DNA from 3 places in the Bacillus sp. ISL-77 genome. Region 1 is predicted to be linked to each of the others. Evidence: riboswitches for the same ligand, from Rfam matches in the RefSeq annotation. Region 1 holds a riboswitch; each other region holds the start of a gene.
What was found. A riboswitch is a leader RNA that binds a small molecule or an ion and turns the genes downstream of it on or off. The one in region 1 is predicted to bind thiamine pyrophosphate.
Positions count from the first base shown of each region.

Region 2: another riboswitch for thiamine pyrophosphate. It lies ahead of J7E77_RS13720 (thiamine phosphate synthase); the one in region 1 lies ahead of thiM (hydroxyethylthiazole kinase).
Region 3: another riboswitch for thiamine pyrophosphate. It lies ahead of tenA (thiaminase II); the one in region 1 lies ahead of thiM (hydroxyethylthiazole kinase).

Region 1 covers NZ_JAGGQY010000051.1:102,878-107,323, forward strand. The annotation lists gene thiW (energy coupling factor transporter S component ThiW) at 1-74, opposite strand, end outside; gene thiE (thiamine phosphate synthase) at 74-730, opposite strand; gene thiD (bifunctional hydroxymethylpyrimidine kinase/phosphomethylpyrimidine kinase) at 727-1,545, opposite strand; gene thiM (hydroxyethylthiazole kinase) at 1,561-2,373, opposite strand; TPP riboswitch at 2,562-2,671, opposite strand; gene dcuS (DcuS/MalK family sensor histidine kinase) at 2,750-4,363, opposite strand; gene J7E77_RS21070 (response regulator) at 4,407-4,446, opposite strand, start outside.
Region 2 covers NZ_JAGGQY010000035.1:10,917-15,362, reverse strand. The annotation lists gene J7E77_RS13740 (thiazole biosynthesis adenylyltransferase ThiF) at 1-155, opposite strand, end outside; gene J7E77_RS13735 (thiazole synthase) at 152-919, opposite strand; gene thiS (sulfur carrier protein ThiS) at 921-1,124, opposite strand; gene thiO (glycine oxidase ThiO) at 1,135-2,265, opposite strand; gene J7E77_RS13720 (thiamine phosphate synthase) at 2,249-2,929, opposite strand; TPP riboswitch at 3,006-3,114, opposite strand; gene J7E77_RS13715 (DUF1284 domain-containing protein) at 3,292-3,708, shown strand; gene queE (7-carboxy-7-deazaguanine synthase QueE) at 3,828-4,446, opposite strand, start outside.
Region 3 covers NZ_JAGGQY010000010.1:23,211-27,656, reverse strand. The annotation lists gene J7E77_RS03090 (benzoate/H(+) symporter BenE family transporter) at 627-1,847, shown strand; TPP riboswitch at 2,140-2,243, shown strand; gene tenA (thiaminase II) at 2,355-3,038, shown strand; gene J7E77_RS03080 (ECF transporter S component) at 3,038-3,634, shown strand; gene J7E77_RS03075 (ABC transporter ATP-binding protein) at 3,612-4,446, shown strand, end outside.

The DNA of each region.
Region 1 (4,446 bases):
TAGAACAGATTGCTTGAAATGGTACCGATCGCTATCATCATCGCAGTTAACGTCAGTTTATGTGTTTTGTTCACTAGAATACTTCTCCTTTAATACCGACACTATTTCTTAACGCCCTGGCTGCTTCCATTGGTGATTCTGCATGGCTTATGGCGGTAATAACGGAAACCCCATCTGCCCCAGCTTCCACTACCGATTGAGCATTTTCGATCGTGATCCCTCCGATTCCAACAATCGGAATATCAATGCCATCTTTTCGAAATTTTTCGATCAGTATTGTTCCCCGTGATGGTTTAGCATCCGCCTTTGTTTTTGTCGGAAAAACAGGGCCCATGCCAAAATAGTCAGCTCCACCGCTTATTGCAGTCATGGCTTCTTCCGCTGAATGGACGGAAACCCCAAGGACTCTCTTATCGCCAATCTTTTCCCGAACTGCGTACACCGATTCATCCTCTTGTCCGATATGTACACCGTCCGCATCAATTGCCACAGCCAACTCGATATCGTCATTAACAATGAAAGGGATATGATGTGCTCTGCAAATTGCTTGAAGTTCTTTCGCAAGTGCATATTTATCAGCTCCAGTTAACGCGCCGTCACCCTTTTCTCGATATTGAAAAAGTGTAATCCCACCGGCAATTGCCTCTTTTAATACTTCGGCTGGATCCTTTAAACAGTTGGTGCTGCCCATGATAAAATAAACACTTAAAGCCGCTCGTAAGTTTTTCATAATTCAGCCAGTTCCTTTGCAATTTTTCTTTTTCGATATGCCCAATGGTTTGTTGGACCATGTCCTTGCCCTATCTCCAAATGGTTCTCAATTGCGGCCTGAATAAAATCCTTTGCTTTACATACTGCTTCATAAAGAGTTTCCCCTTTTGCTAGTTCAGCAGTAATTACTGCGGAAAAAGTACAACCTGTTCCATGTGTGTTCTTTGTCTGAATTCTCTTGCTGGTAAAGTAGTAAAATTCCTTTCCATCAAATAATAAATCAGTGGATTCAGACTCATTTTCATCATGGCCGCCCTTAATCACGACATTTTTTACGCCTAACGCAAGTAGTCTTTTAGCAGACTCCAGTTTATCTTCCACTGTCAGAATCGACATGCCCGTTAGTACTTCCGCTTCTGGAATATTCGGGGTGATTACCGTTGCTAGCGGCAATAAGTATTTTTTCATGGCAGAAATGGCTTCCATTTGCAACAAAGAAGCGCCACCCTTTGCAATCATGACAGGATCGACAACAACATTTTGCCATTGATAATTTCTGAGCTGTGCTGCGACTGCCTCGATGATTTCAGCATTAAAAAGCATTCCTGTTTTCACCGCATCCGTACCGATATCTTCGCCGATCGCTTGGATCTGTTTTACGACTGCCTCAGCTGTCATTGGATAGACAGCATGGACTCCTAAAGTATTTTGGGCCGTTACTGCAGTTAATGCCGACATCCCGAAAACCTCTAATTCCTGAAATGTCTTTAAATCCGCTTGAATTCCTGCTCCTCCGCCGCTATCAGAACCAGCGATTGTTAATGCTTTTTTCATTTAAATTACCCCCAGTTATCGATTGAATTTTTTAACAGAAGCATGTGAAATGATATCTTCGGAAGAAACTAAAGTTAATTGGTTTAAGAATTCGATTTGGAAACTTCCAGGTCCCATTTCTACAGTTTTTGCCGCTGCCTTTTCTGCCGCGATACCATAGTACGTTAAAGCAGCCACCGAAGCCTGAAGCAGGTCCTTTTCCACTCCTGCAAACGCTCCAATCACAGAGGTTAATAAACAGCCAGTGCCTGTCACCTTCGTTAAAATTGGATGTCCATTTGACACGACATAGGTTGTTTTCCCATCCGAAACGACATCCTCTTTTCCAGTGATGACGGCAAGACAATTCAATTTTTGTGCTGAAGCAATAGCTAGTTCAATGATATTTCCTTTTGCATCCCCAGCATCAACACCCTTAATTTCCCATTCTTCACCAACCACATTGGCAATTTCGGCTGCGTTTCCTCTAATCACAGAAACTTTTACCTCGCTCATAATTCTTTGTGCAGTTTCCGTTCGATATCGGGTAGCCCCTGCACCAACCGGGTCAAATATGACGGGAACACCGGATTCATTGGCCGCTTTTCCGGCAATGATCATCGATTCTACTGTCTGTGGGTTTAATGTTCCAATGTTTAATACTAATGAACTTGCAATCTTAGCCATATCTGCTACTTCCTCAGCTGCATATGCCATAACCGGTGAGGCACCAAGGGCAAGAAGCCCATTTGCCGTAAAATTCGTAACAACCACATTGGTAATATTATGTACCAGCGGGTTAACCTTTCTAACTTCTTCCAACGTTTCATACAAACTATTTTTTTCCATCTTAATTTCCCCATTTCTTTTTTTAAAATGGCTCTGTTAAACTTGGCTGTTGATTTCCGCTCCAGGCGCTTCGCCTTCCGCTCCAATCAACGCAGGCTTTAAAATCAAAAATGACATTTAACAAAGCCTTTAAAATAAAAAAAACAGATCCAATAATGGACCTGGTTAGTTAGTCAAAGAAATAATTAACATTCACTTGGCTACTTTCCTACGCTGGTATTACCCAGATCAGGTCCGAAGGGTTGAAAATTTCTCCATTTTCTCTCAGCCTGTTTACAGGGCACCCCTAGTAGATCTAATACTTTATTTAACTAACTACATAATATTCCTATGGTACTAGAATGTAAAGGAAAAAGTGTCAGTTAACATAACATTATTATTGTTTGCTTTTATAAGGAAAAGTAACAATAAATGTTGTCCCTTTTCCTTTTTGGCAATGAATTTCTATCTGTCCATTTAATTTTTCCAAGCTTCTCTGCACCAATGATAAACCGATTCCGCGATTTTCACCCTTGGTAGAATATCCTTTGATAAATAAGTGATGTCTTACATCCTCATCGATTCCTTGTCCGGTATCATGGACCTCCAACGCTAGGACTTCATCGTAAAAGTCAAACCTTAAGGTAACTTTTTTATGTGGACGGTCCGCAACAGCATCTAAAGCATTATCGATTAAATTCCCAAGAATCGTTACCACTTCATGGGTTAATTCCTGCTGCTGTGGTTCAGGTAGACTTCCTTCCCCATCAATGATTAATTCACAGCCATTTTCCCTAGCGAAGCTAAGTTTTCCTAAAATAAAACCTGCTAAAACAGGATCTTTAAAACGACTGACAACAAATTCTACTTCAGTTTGTTGGTGATCGACAATTTTGGTAATATATGACGAGACCATTTGATAGTCTTTCATATGAATTAAACCTGATATTACATGCAGTTTATTCATGAATTCATGTGACTGGGTTCTCAGTGCTTCCGCATATAGCTTTGCACCGGTTAATTGTTCAGCTAATTGCTTGATTTCGGTTTTTTCTCGGAAGGTAGCAATCGCACCGACAATCTTTCCTTTGACAACAACCGGAACCCGATTGGTTAAAATGGTAATATGATTGATTTCTTGTTCTTGGTCTAATTGAGATTCCCCCGTTTCTAGAACAGAAGATAGCATTGAATTTGGCATGTAGTCATCCACTTTTCTTCCTAAAAAGGACCCATGAATGCCAGCTTTTTGAAGAAGTCGGATCCCCTCATTATTTACGAGAGTGGTAAACGCATCCTCGTCAACTGCCAAAATTCCTTCCTTTGTGGATTGAAGCATCGCACTACGTTCCTCAAGCAATTTTGCCATCTCACTCGGCTCAAGTCCAAAAAGAATCGCTTTGATTTTTCTAGCTAGAAAAAGGGCTCCTAGAATCCCAACTAGAATTCCCACTCCCACGCCGATCAAAATAATTTTCCTGCTTTGTTCGATCGCCTGATTAACTTTTTCTAAAGAAATCCCAACCGCGACTGCTCCTATTTGTTTATTTTCTTGATCATAAACAGGAACAAACGAGCGTAAAGACAATCCCAATGTCCCTTTGGCAATTGAAATATGCTCTTTCCCTTTTAAAACAGGTCCTTCATCTCCACCGACAAAATGCAGACCTAATAGGTTGCGGTTAGGATGTGATTTTCTTGTTCCATACATGTCCATCACGACGATAAATTCAACATGCGTTGATTGTTTAATATCATTCGCAAATGTTTGGATATCCTTCTCTGCTGTTTTATTTTTAAGCCCATTCATGACAATCGGAGACCTTGCAACAATTCTCGCAATATTTGTTGCTTTCTCGGCTTGGCTTTTTTCTGTTTCTTGTGAAATTCTGTTGGTGATTAATATCTCGGTTACCAACAATGCCATCACGACCACGATACAAACCAGCAGGGTAATCGTCGATTGTAAACGAAGTCTTGGTTTGCCCAACCTTATTTTCCACCCCAACATGATTCCCTCCTTTCTTACAGGCAATCTTTTCAAGGTATTTGTGTTAAACACCGTAACGGTTGATTGGTCTTCCGACGCCGCCG
Region 2 (4,446 bases), on a different contig from region 1:
ATGGTTAGTTTCCCTACTCCAGCACGGACAAGTGCTTCGGCACTTCCTGAACCGAGTGCTCCCATTCCGATGATGAGTACATGTTTCGTGGAAATTAGCTGCTGCCCGTCTTTCCCAATCGGTGAAAATAGTTCTTGTCGTGAGTAGCGATTCACCCGATACTCATTCCTTCCTTGGGACTGCTGGCTATCGCATATCTCTTTTTCTCGATTCGGCCAGCTTCAAAGCCTAATCGTCCCGCTTCGATAGCTAAACTCATGGCTCGAGCCATTTTGACCGGATCGTTTGCTGCTGAAACAGCCGTATTTAATAAGACCCCATCAGCTCCTAATTCCATCGCCAATGCTGCATCAGCTGGGGAGCCAATACCAGCATCCACAATCACAGGCACGACAGCTTGCTCGATAATAAAGCCTAGGTTAACAGGATTGATGATCCCTTGACCGGATCCAATGGGCGAGGCCCCTGGCATGACCGCATGACAGCCCACTTCTTGGAGCTTTCGAGCTAAAACCACGTCATCAGATGTATAGGGGAGGACAATAAATCCTTCTTTCACTAATTCTTCCGTTGCTTTAAGGGTTTCAATTGGGTCAGGAAGCAAGGTGTGATCACAGCCAATCACTTCCACTTTAATCATATCGCAAAGTCCTGAAGCTTTCGCTAGTTTTGCGATCCGGACCGCCTCTGCGGCTGTTTTTGCTCCAGCAGTATTAGGCAGAAGCTTATATTTTTGAGTGTCGAGCTGTTCTAAAAAATTCGGCTGGCTTGGTTCAAAAATATTCATTCGTCTCACCGCAAACGTGAGGATTTCTGCTTTCGACACTTCCACTGCTGCCTTTTGGATTTCAAAGCTTGGATACTTTCCGGTACCTAGTAACAAACGAGATTGAAAGGATAATGAACCTATTTTTAACATGTCAACCGCCTCCTACAAAATGGACTATTTCGATTCGATCTTTATCTGATATTCTCGTACTTTGGTGCTCTAACCTGGTTAATATTTCACCGTTTACTTCCACAACAACGACCTTATCTTGGATGTCATGATGTTTGAGAACATCTGAAACAGATACGATTTGGTCGGGTAATTGGATCCACTCGCCATTTACTACTACCTTCATGGTATACCTCCTAACTAACCGTTTCTTTGTGCCGTTCTAGGTGAAAAGCAGAGAGTAGTTCCTGATCTAGTAAGCTACCTGACACTAGGTCCGCAACTAGTTCCCCTGTAATCGGGCTTAATAAAATTCCATTTCGAAAATGGCCTGCTGCCACGTACAACCCACGCCAGCTTGGATGTTCGCCCATATAAGGGATTCCATCGCCTGTCTGCGGTCTGACTCCAGCCCATACTCGCTCCCATGCTGCCTCCTTAATCTGTGGAACTAATTGAGTCGCTCTTTCTATCAATGTAGCAATCCCTTCAGGAGTTACCTTGGTATCAAAGGTATTTTCAATCACAGTCGCACCTATATAAATTTCCCCATTTTGTTTGGGTACTAAATAACAACGTTTGTCGGAGAAAATGGTCGAGTTAATGATCGGCTTTTCTGTTCTAATCGAAAAGCATTCTCCTTTAACTGGATACACAGGAATATCGATTCCTGATTCTTGCATTAATTTCGCCGCCCAAGCTCCCGTGGCAACAACCACCTGTTCACAATGGATGACACCGTTGCTGGTGTTTACCCCTTTAACCTGACCGTTTTCATAGACAAAAGACAGAACCTCCGTCTCTTCACATATTTTGGCACCAAAATGTTCCGCGGCTTTTGCAAAGGCTTGTGTTAACTTTGCTGGTTGTACATGACCATCATGAGGGAGATACATCCCTCCTGCTACACTTGGTGAAAGAGATGGTTCCAGCACACGTACTTCCGTTGCATCGAGCCAGGTAATGGTTGGATCCCATTTTTTTTGGAAGGTGACCTGTTTTTTTACCTCGAGCGCTATTTCTTCTGTTTCGGCAATTTTCACCATGCCTTTATTCACATACTCAATATCAATTCCTGTATATTCAAATAACTCACTTGAGAGCGTTGAAAACATCGCTTGACTTTTTAAAGCCAGCTGGAATAAGGGACCGTCTTGTTCCAGCTCTGCTTGTGCTGCCAGCATTCCGGCAGCCGCACTGGACGCTTGGCAAGCCACTCGTCCCTTCTCAATCACGACGACTTTTCTTCCCCTTTTTGCAAGCTGATAGGCAATCGAGGACCCGATAATTCCTCCTCCGATAATGGCCACATCAAATGAATTTTCCACTTTGTTCATCTCCATATAATACATTTAGGTAAGCCTTAACTGCTGCTAATGGATCGGGAGCATCTAAAACTCCTGACATGACTGCGATTCCTTTTGATCCTGCTTGAAGTACCTGCCCCGTATTTTCAGGTGTGATCCCGCCAATCGCAATAACTGGGATGTCTAATTGGGAGAGCCTTGCTAATTCCTCTAGTCCTTTTGGGGTCTTACCCGGTTTTGATTGCGAAGGAAAGACATGGCCATATAGCACGTAATCAGCACCATTTTCTTTTGCTTTTTGTCCTTCCTCGTAGGAGTGGATGGAGTTCCCGAGCAAAAGCTGAGGAAAATTTTCTTTCACAATCGCTGCATCTAAACTATGGAAGGCTAATTGAACTCCTTTAGCCCTTGTAACGCAGGCAACATCGACTCGATCATTAATGATAATCTTTGATAGTGGGATGTTTTCGTTTGTTAACAAGTGGACGGCTTGGAAAAGTTCCTGTGCTGTTTTTTGTTTTTCCCGCAAATGAATCGCTGTTATATATGGATGAATTTCGCTTACAATTTCACGTAAACGTTCGATCGGCATTTTCCCATTGGAGATTATATGTAACTCTTTATCTTTTACACTAGTTGAAATACCCGTCCCCCCTTTTAAGCAGATTCCGAAGATCGAAGGCATAAAGTGAAAAACAAAAAACCACTTTCTTAAGGTAAGAAAGTGGTCGAAAATTCGAAATAAAACATACGTTCTTCAAATATCCCGTTTCCCACTTCCCTACGCTGGTATTACCCAGATCAGGTTCATAGAGTCCCGAAGTAGTACTTCAATCTCAGCCCTTTAAAAAGGCACCTCTAGCGGATTTGCGTCATTTATTTAATTGTCATGTAATGATTTCCCTGCATGGATAATGTTAACACTTCAGGTAGAAATGTCAAATGTTTTTCTTATTTATGGTAGAATAAACCCTATAGATGTTAACCAAATAACAATTATAGTTTACTTTTAAAATCAAAAGGGAGTAAACAAACTGGGGGAGAATAATGTATAAGCTTCGAGGACATCATCTTTTTTGCCTTCTAGGCTATCGGGGAATGGGCTATTCCCAAGAATACGTGGAAAATATGACGGTTTTGCATCAAACCTTGAGAAACAACCCAAAAACGTTGATTCTGCTTGTAAAGGGGCCAGATCAGTTGTGTGAAAAATTCCCTAATTCAGGTGAATACCATTGCCAAGACGACCAGATCTATGAAAGAGATGCCGTTATTTTAGACAAAATGAACCTTAAAATCGGACAAATTCTTAGATGGGAGGATATTGAGTCCCGTATCCTAGAACATGTCATCCCCGCCGATATTCAAGTTGTCTGTGAAACTTGTTCTTGGCGTTCTTACGGGGTTTGCGAGGAAGGTATTCGAGAGATTCATGATGGGAAGGGCTTAAGAAAAATTCAATAAGCTTCATCTATTCAATGCCCACATGCCCACAGGGACGGTTCTTTTGGCCTTTTTTAATCTCTTTCCTTGTCCAAAAAAGCCAGTAGAACCGTCCCCATGGTCCTTCATGGTCCATGTCCTTACACTCCCCGCTTATTTCCCCAAAGAAGTGCATGCAATTGTGGTAATACTTTTACATCATTCAATTGAGGGTCAGCAACCACACAATTGACTAACCACTCATATTTCAACAGTAGTTTTTGAATCAATTCATTATTATTGAAATTCGTAATATCATCGTTCCCAACCTGGAGATAAAAAGGAATATCTGCGTAGCGGCTATGAACCATTTTCGCATACTCTAGATCCGCATCATCGAAGATTACTACTTTTAGACTCACTTGATGTTTAAAATCATTGTCGTTTAAATTTTTAAAAATAGAATCTAATATTTCAAAATTGGTTACCATGTTGGAGCTCGGCGGCTTAGGTGAAATGGTCAGTTCATTGACGTTTAAGAACCAGTCCTGCCATCTGCTTCCTTGTGTTTCAATACCAATTTTGATGTCTTTTTCTTTTAATAAATCGATAAACACATCTAAGTTTTTCAACAGCGCCGGATTTCCCCCTGAGATCGTCACAAACGAGAAATTGTCCCCACCGACTCTTTTTAATTTATCCCAAATTTCTTCAGCGGTCATTTGCTGAATATCCTCTTTGGCACTGCCATCCCATGTAAAGGCAGAATCACACCAGCTG
Region 3 (4,446 bases), on a different contig from region 1:
GAAGCGTGTGCCCGTGGAGGTTGAAAAATTAGATGAACGGTAACCATAGGAAGCGTATGATGCCCGTGGAGGTTGAAAAATTAGATGAACGGTAACCATAGGAAGCGTATGATGCCCGTGGAGGCTGAAAAATTAGATGAACGGTAACCATAGGAAGTGTATGGTGCCCGTGGAGGTTGAAAAATTAGATGAGCGGTAACCATAGGAAGTGTATAAGGGACATTTTTGTTAATATTACTCGGGATCGGTTTTTCATTGGCTAACAGTATCATCTATACTTTTGTTCATGTTTATTTACCATCAGGGTGGGTGCGTAAAGGTTTGATTTACGGAGGAATGAATCTAGTTATCTTTGGGATTCCCTTTTTTTTATCAAACCCGGATCATGATTTATTTGGACCTCAAGCTCCATTAGGAATCACATTATTTTCGCTCCTTTTCCCTTTTTTAAGCTATTTTTTCCTCTAGTTTATTCCCCATCCCTTTTGTTATGATAAGGGCTGCCAGTGAGTTTTTTAATTATATTAACGGTTGTCGAAGATTGCCTTTGTCCTATACATTTTGTAGAAGGTTGTCTAAACTAACAATAAAAGTCGTTTATATGAAGAAGGGTATGAGGAGAAAAAATGGGGCAGCCAAATAGATTAGTTAGAGAGCAACCAATTGAATCATTACGTGAAAATAAAAGGAAATCAATTTTTCAAGATCTAACGACTCAAAACGTATCTTCTGGATTAATTTCTAGTACTTTAGTCATGACAGGTCCAGCGTTAATCATTCTGCAGGCAGCAACAGCAGGGAATTTCTCTAATCAGCAAACCATCAATTGGATGTTTGCCGTCTATTTTTTTGGAGGGGTGTTAGGGATTGTAATGCCTCTGTTATTTAGAATTCCCATTACCGGAGCTCACTCGATTTCAGGGGTTGCTTTTTTAGCGACAGTGACAGCACATTTTACTTATCCCCAGCTAATTGGCGGGTATGTGATGTCAGGGCTGCTGATTTTGCTGATTGGGTTGTCAGGACTTTTTACTAAAATTATTAAATGGGTTCCGAAAGAAGTCATTGCAGCCATGCTGGCGGGCCTGGTCACCAATTATGTTGCTCAGCTTGTCCAAGACGTTAAGGCGTTACCCTTAGTAGGCGGATTCGCCTTGCTTAGTTTTTTTATCAGTACGAAAATCTCAAAACGGATCCCGGCCGTTATGGTCGCAGTGGTTGTCGCTTTTATTACTTTGTTTTTAACCCAAGATCTACATAGCTCATCTAAGGAGATTGCTTTTTTCCTACCATCCATACAAATGCCGGAATTTACATGGATGGGGATGGTCACATTAGGTCTGCCTCTGGCCATGTTAATCCTAAGTAATGATGTGGCACCTGGAATCGGCGCACTAGAAAGCTCGGATTTTGAACCCCCCATTCGAAAAATTGTTTCTTTTAGTGGAGTGTTTTCGATTATTGCCAGTTTTTTCGGGGGGCAAAGTGCAAATATTGCTGGCATGATGACCGCCATCTGTTCTAGTTCGGATGCAGGGGTAAAATCAAAGCGGTATATGGCAGCGGTGGTATCAGGGGTTTTGACATTATTGTTTGGAGTATTCGCCTGGAAAATTGTACCGTTTATTCAATCATTACCCCACGCTTTTGTGTCCATGCTAGCAGGGTTTGCGCTAATCGGCGTCCTTCTTTCTAGTTTGCAGCTGGGTTTCTCCGAAAATAAATATCGCTTAAGTGCCCTATTTGCGTTCCTCATCGCGTTATCGCAAGTATCATTTTTCCATATTAGTGCACCTGTATGGGGGCTGGTTGTTGGAGCCATTATTGCGAAGACGGTGGAAGCGTAATGTGCCTGTCACGCCCCGAAATTTGTCGTAGATTGGTAGGTTGTTAGAGGGGAGTAGTTTATCAGCGGATTTTTGGGAGATATCAGCGAACTGGGCCATTTTATCAGCGGAAATCAAACATTTATCAGCGAATCTATATAATTCCGGACTCTTACCACATTTTCTGGATACTAATTGAAAATACCTTCGAGTTTCAGTGCATCTATAATCCATTTGGTTTATTTTTATAATTAAGATTTTAATTGATTGACAACATTAACCATCGAGTGTAGAGTGAAGGTTAAATTAATAGGAAGACCACTAGGGGAGCCGTTTTTTGGCTGAGACGAGAGTTATCTTGGACCCTTTGAACCTGATCTAGTTCATACTAGCGTAGGAAAGTGGAGTTCGTGTATGGATAGATATAATTATTCAGCCGCTCCATTTTTGGGGCGGTTTTTTCGTGCTTGAAAATTCAGCCGCCCCTTCTAGAGACTTTCCATTAAAACCAATAAGGGGGAGAAATTTATGAGTTTTTCAGCAGAATTAAGAAAAGAAGCAGATCCTATTTTCGAGGCGATTTTTGAACATCCTTTTGTGCAAGGAATCGCCAATGGGGAATTACAAAAGGAACAATTGATTCATTATGTTAAACAGGACTTTGAATATTTGAATTCGTTTATTCGCATCTATGGAATTGCGGTTTCTAAGTGTGAGAATCGTGAAGATATGGATATGTTTAATACGCAGATTTCTTTTATCTTAAACAGTGAAATCCATCCGCATAATAACTTTTGTCAAGTAGCAGGTGTTCCTTACGAGGTATTACATGGATATCCGTTATCTCCCTCGTCCCTTCATTACACGCGTCATATGCTTACCGTTGCGCACGAAGGAACATTAGGGGAAATTTTAGCTGTGTTATTACCATGTCCGTGGACGTATTGGGAAATTGGGAAAAGATTATTAACGGAGGTTAATCCTGATCGCTCTCATCCCTTTTATGATTGGATCAGTTTTTATGGAAATCGTACCGATTCGATTACAACTAAATTTTGTGCCCGTCTTGATGAGTGGGCAAAGCTAGCAACCGAGAGAGAAAAGGAAAAGATGAAGGAGCATTTCTTAATCAGTTGTCAGCTGGAATATATGTTTTGGGATATGGCCTATAAACTCGAAGAATGGCCTGTGAAAATGGAGGTAGTGAAATGATGACTTGGAAGATGAAAGAAGTCGTTCTTGCTGTGATACTAGCGGTGGCATGTGGAGTGATCTATTTAGGATGGTCGACGCTGTGGATTCCCATTTCCGCTCTTGTCGGGCCGGTGGGTGCAGGTTTTATGTTTGGGATTTGGGTGATTGCTAGTCCAATCGTCGCGTATATTATCCGTAAACCGGGAGCAGCGCTTATTGCAGAGGTTGCAGCGGCCGCAGTAGAGTTATTAACAGGAAGTCATTTTGGTTTGTCGGCCCTTTTAGTAGGTGTCTTTCAAGGGATCGGTTCAGAAATCGCATTCGCCATATTCGGATATAAACGCTACAACCTATTTACTTTAATGCTATCTGGAGCTTTTGCAGCGGTTGGCAGCATGATTTATAACTTAATCGCCAACGGTTTGGGTTATTACTCGAAGGAAGTATTTTTTACAACATTAGGAATTCATATCATCAGCGGAATGATTCTCGGTGGATTGTTAGCGAAGGTAGTTGTGGACGCACTCGCAAAAACAGGTGTGTTAGAACAATATGAATTGATGAAGGAAAAAAGGAAAAGGGAAAACGTAAATGGAAATGTTTCTGGGATGTAAGGATCTCTCGATTCGTTTTTTTAATCGCTCTGAAAAAATACTCAGTCATATTACTTTGTCCATCAATAAAGGCGAGAAGGTATTAATACTAGGGCCTAGTGGGAGCGGGAAATCGACGTTGATTTCCGCTCTTTCAGGTATTATCCCTGAGCATTTGGAGGCAGAGGTAAGTGGTGAAGTATTCTGCAGGAAAGATGCCGGAGTGATGTTTCAAGATCCTGATTCGCAATTTTGCATGCTCCATGTCGATGAAGAAATTGCGTTTAGTCTCGAAAATCGATCGATTCCGCGCAACGAAATGGACCCCATCATTGCTGAGTTAATGGATAAAGTAGGGCTGATGGTCGATAAGAAAACACCCATTGAAACTCTTTCAGGTGGGATGAAACAACGATTGGCGTTAGCTTGTTTGCTGGCATTAGAACCAGAAGTCATCTTCTTTGATGAACCAACAGCCCAACTAGATCCTGCAGGCCGGAATGAGATATTTGTTTTATTGAATCAATTAGCCCAAAAGACAAACCATACGATGGTATTTGTTGAACATGTCCTAGACGGCTGCATCGAATGGATGGATCGAGTCATTATCCTAAATGAGAATGGAAGTATTATCGGGGATGGTCAGCCGAAGGAAATGCTCCTGAATTTTAAAAATGAAATGAAAGAAGCGGGTATTTGGCGCCCTAAGTTGTTTCCAGACAAGTGGGAGGAAGTAGTTCGAAATGACGCGCATCCTCTATCTATTAAACTTGCTAATCTGAAAAAAACCAAACCGCTCAAGGATGGCGAGATTTTACTCCGCACCGAACATG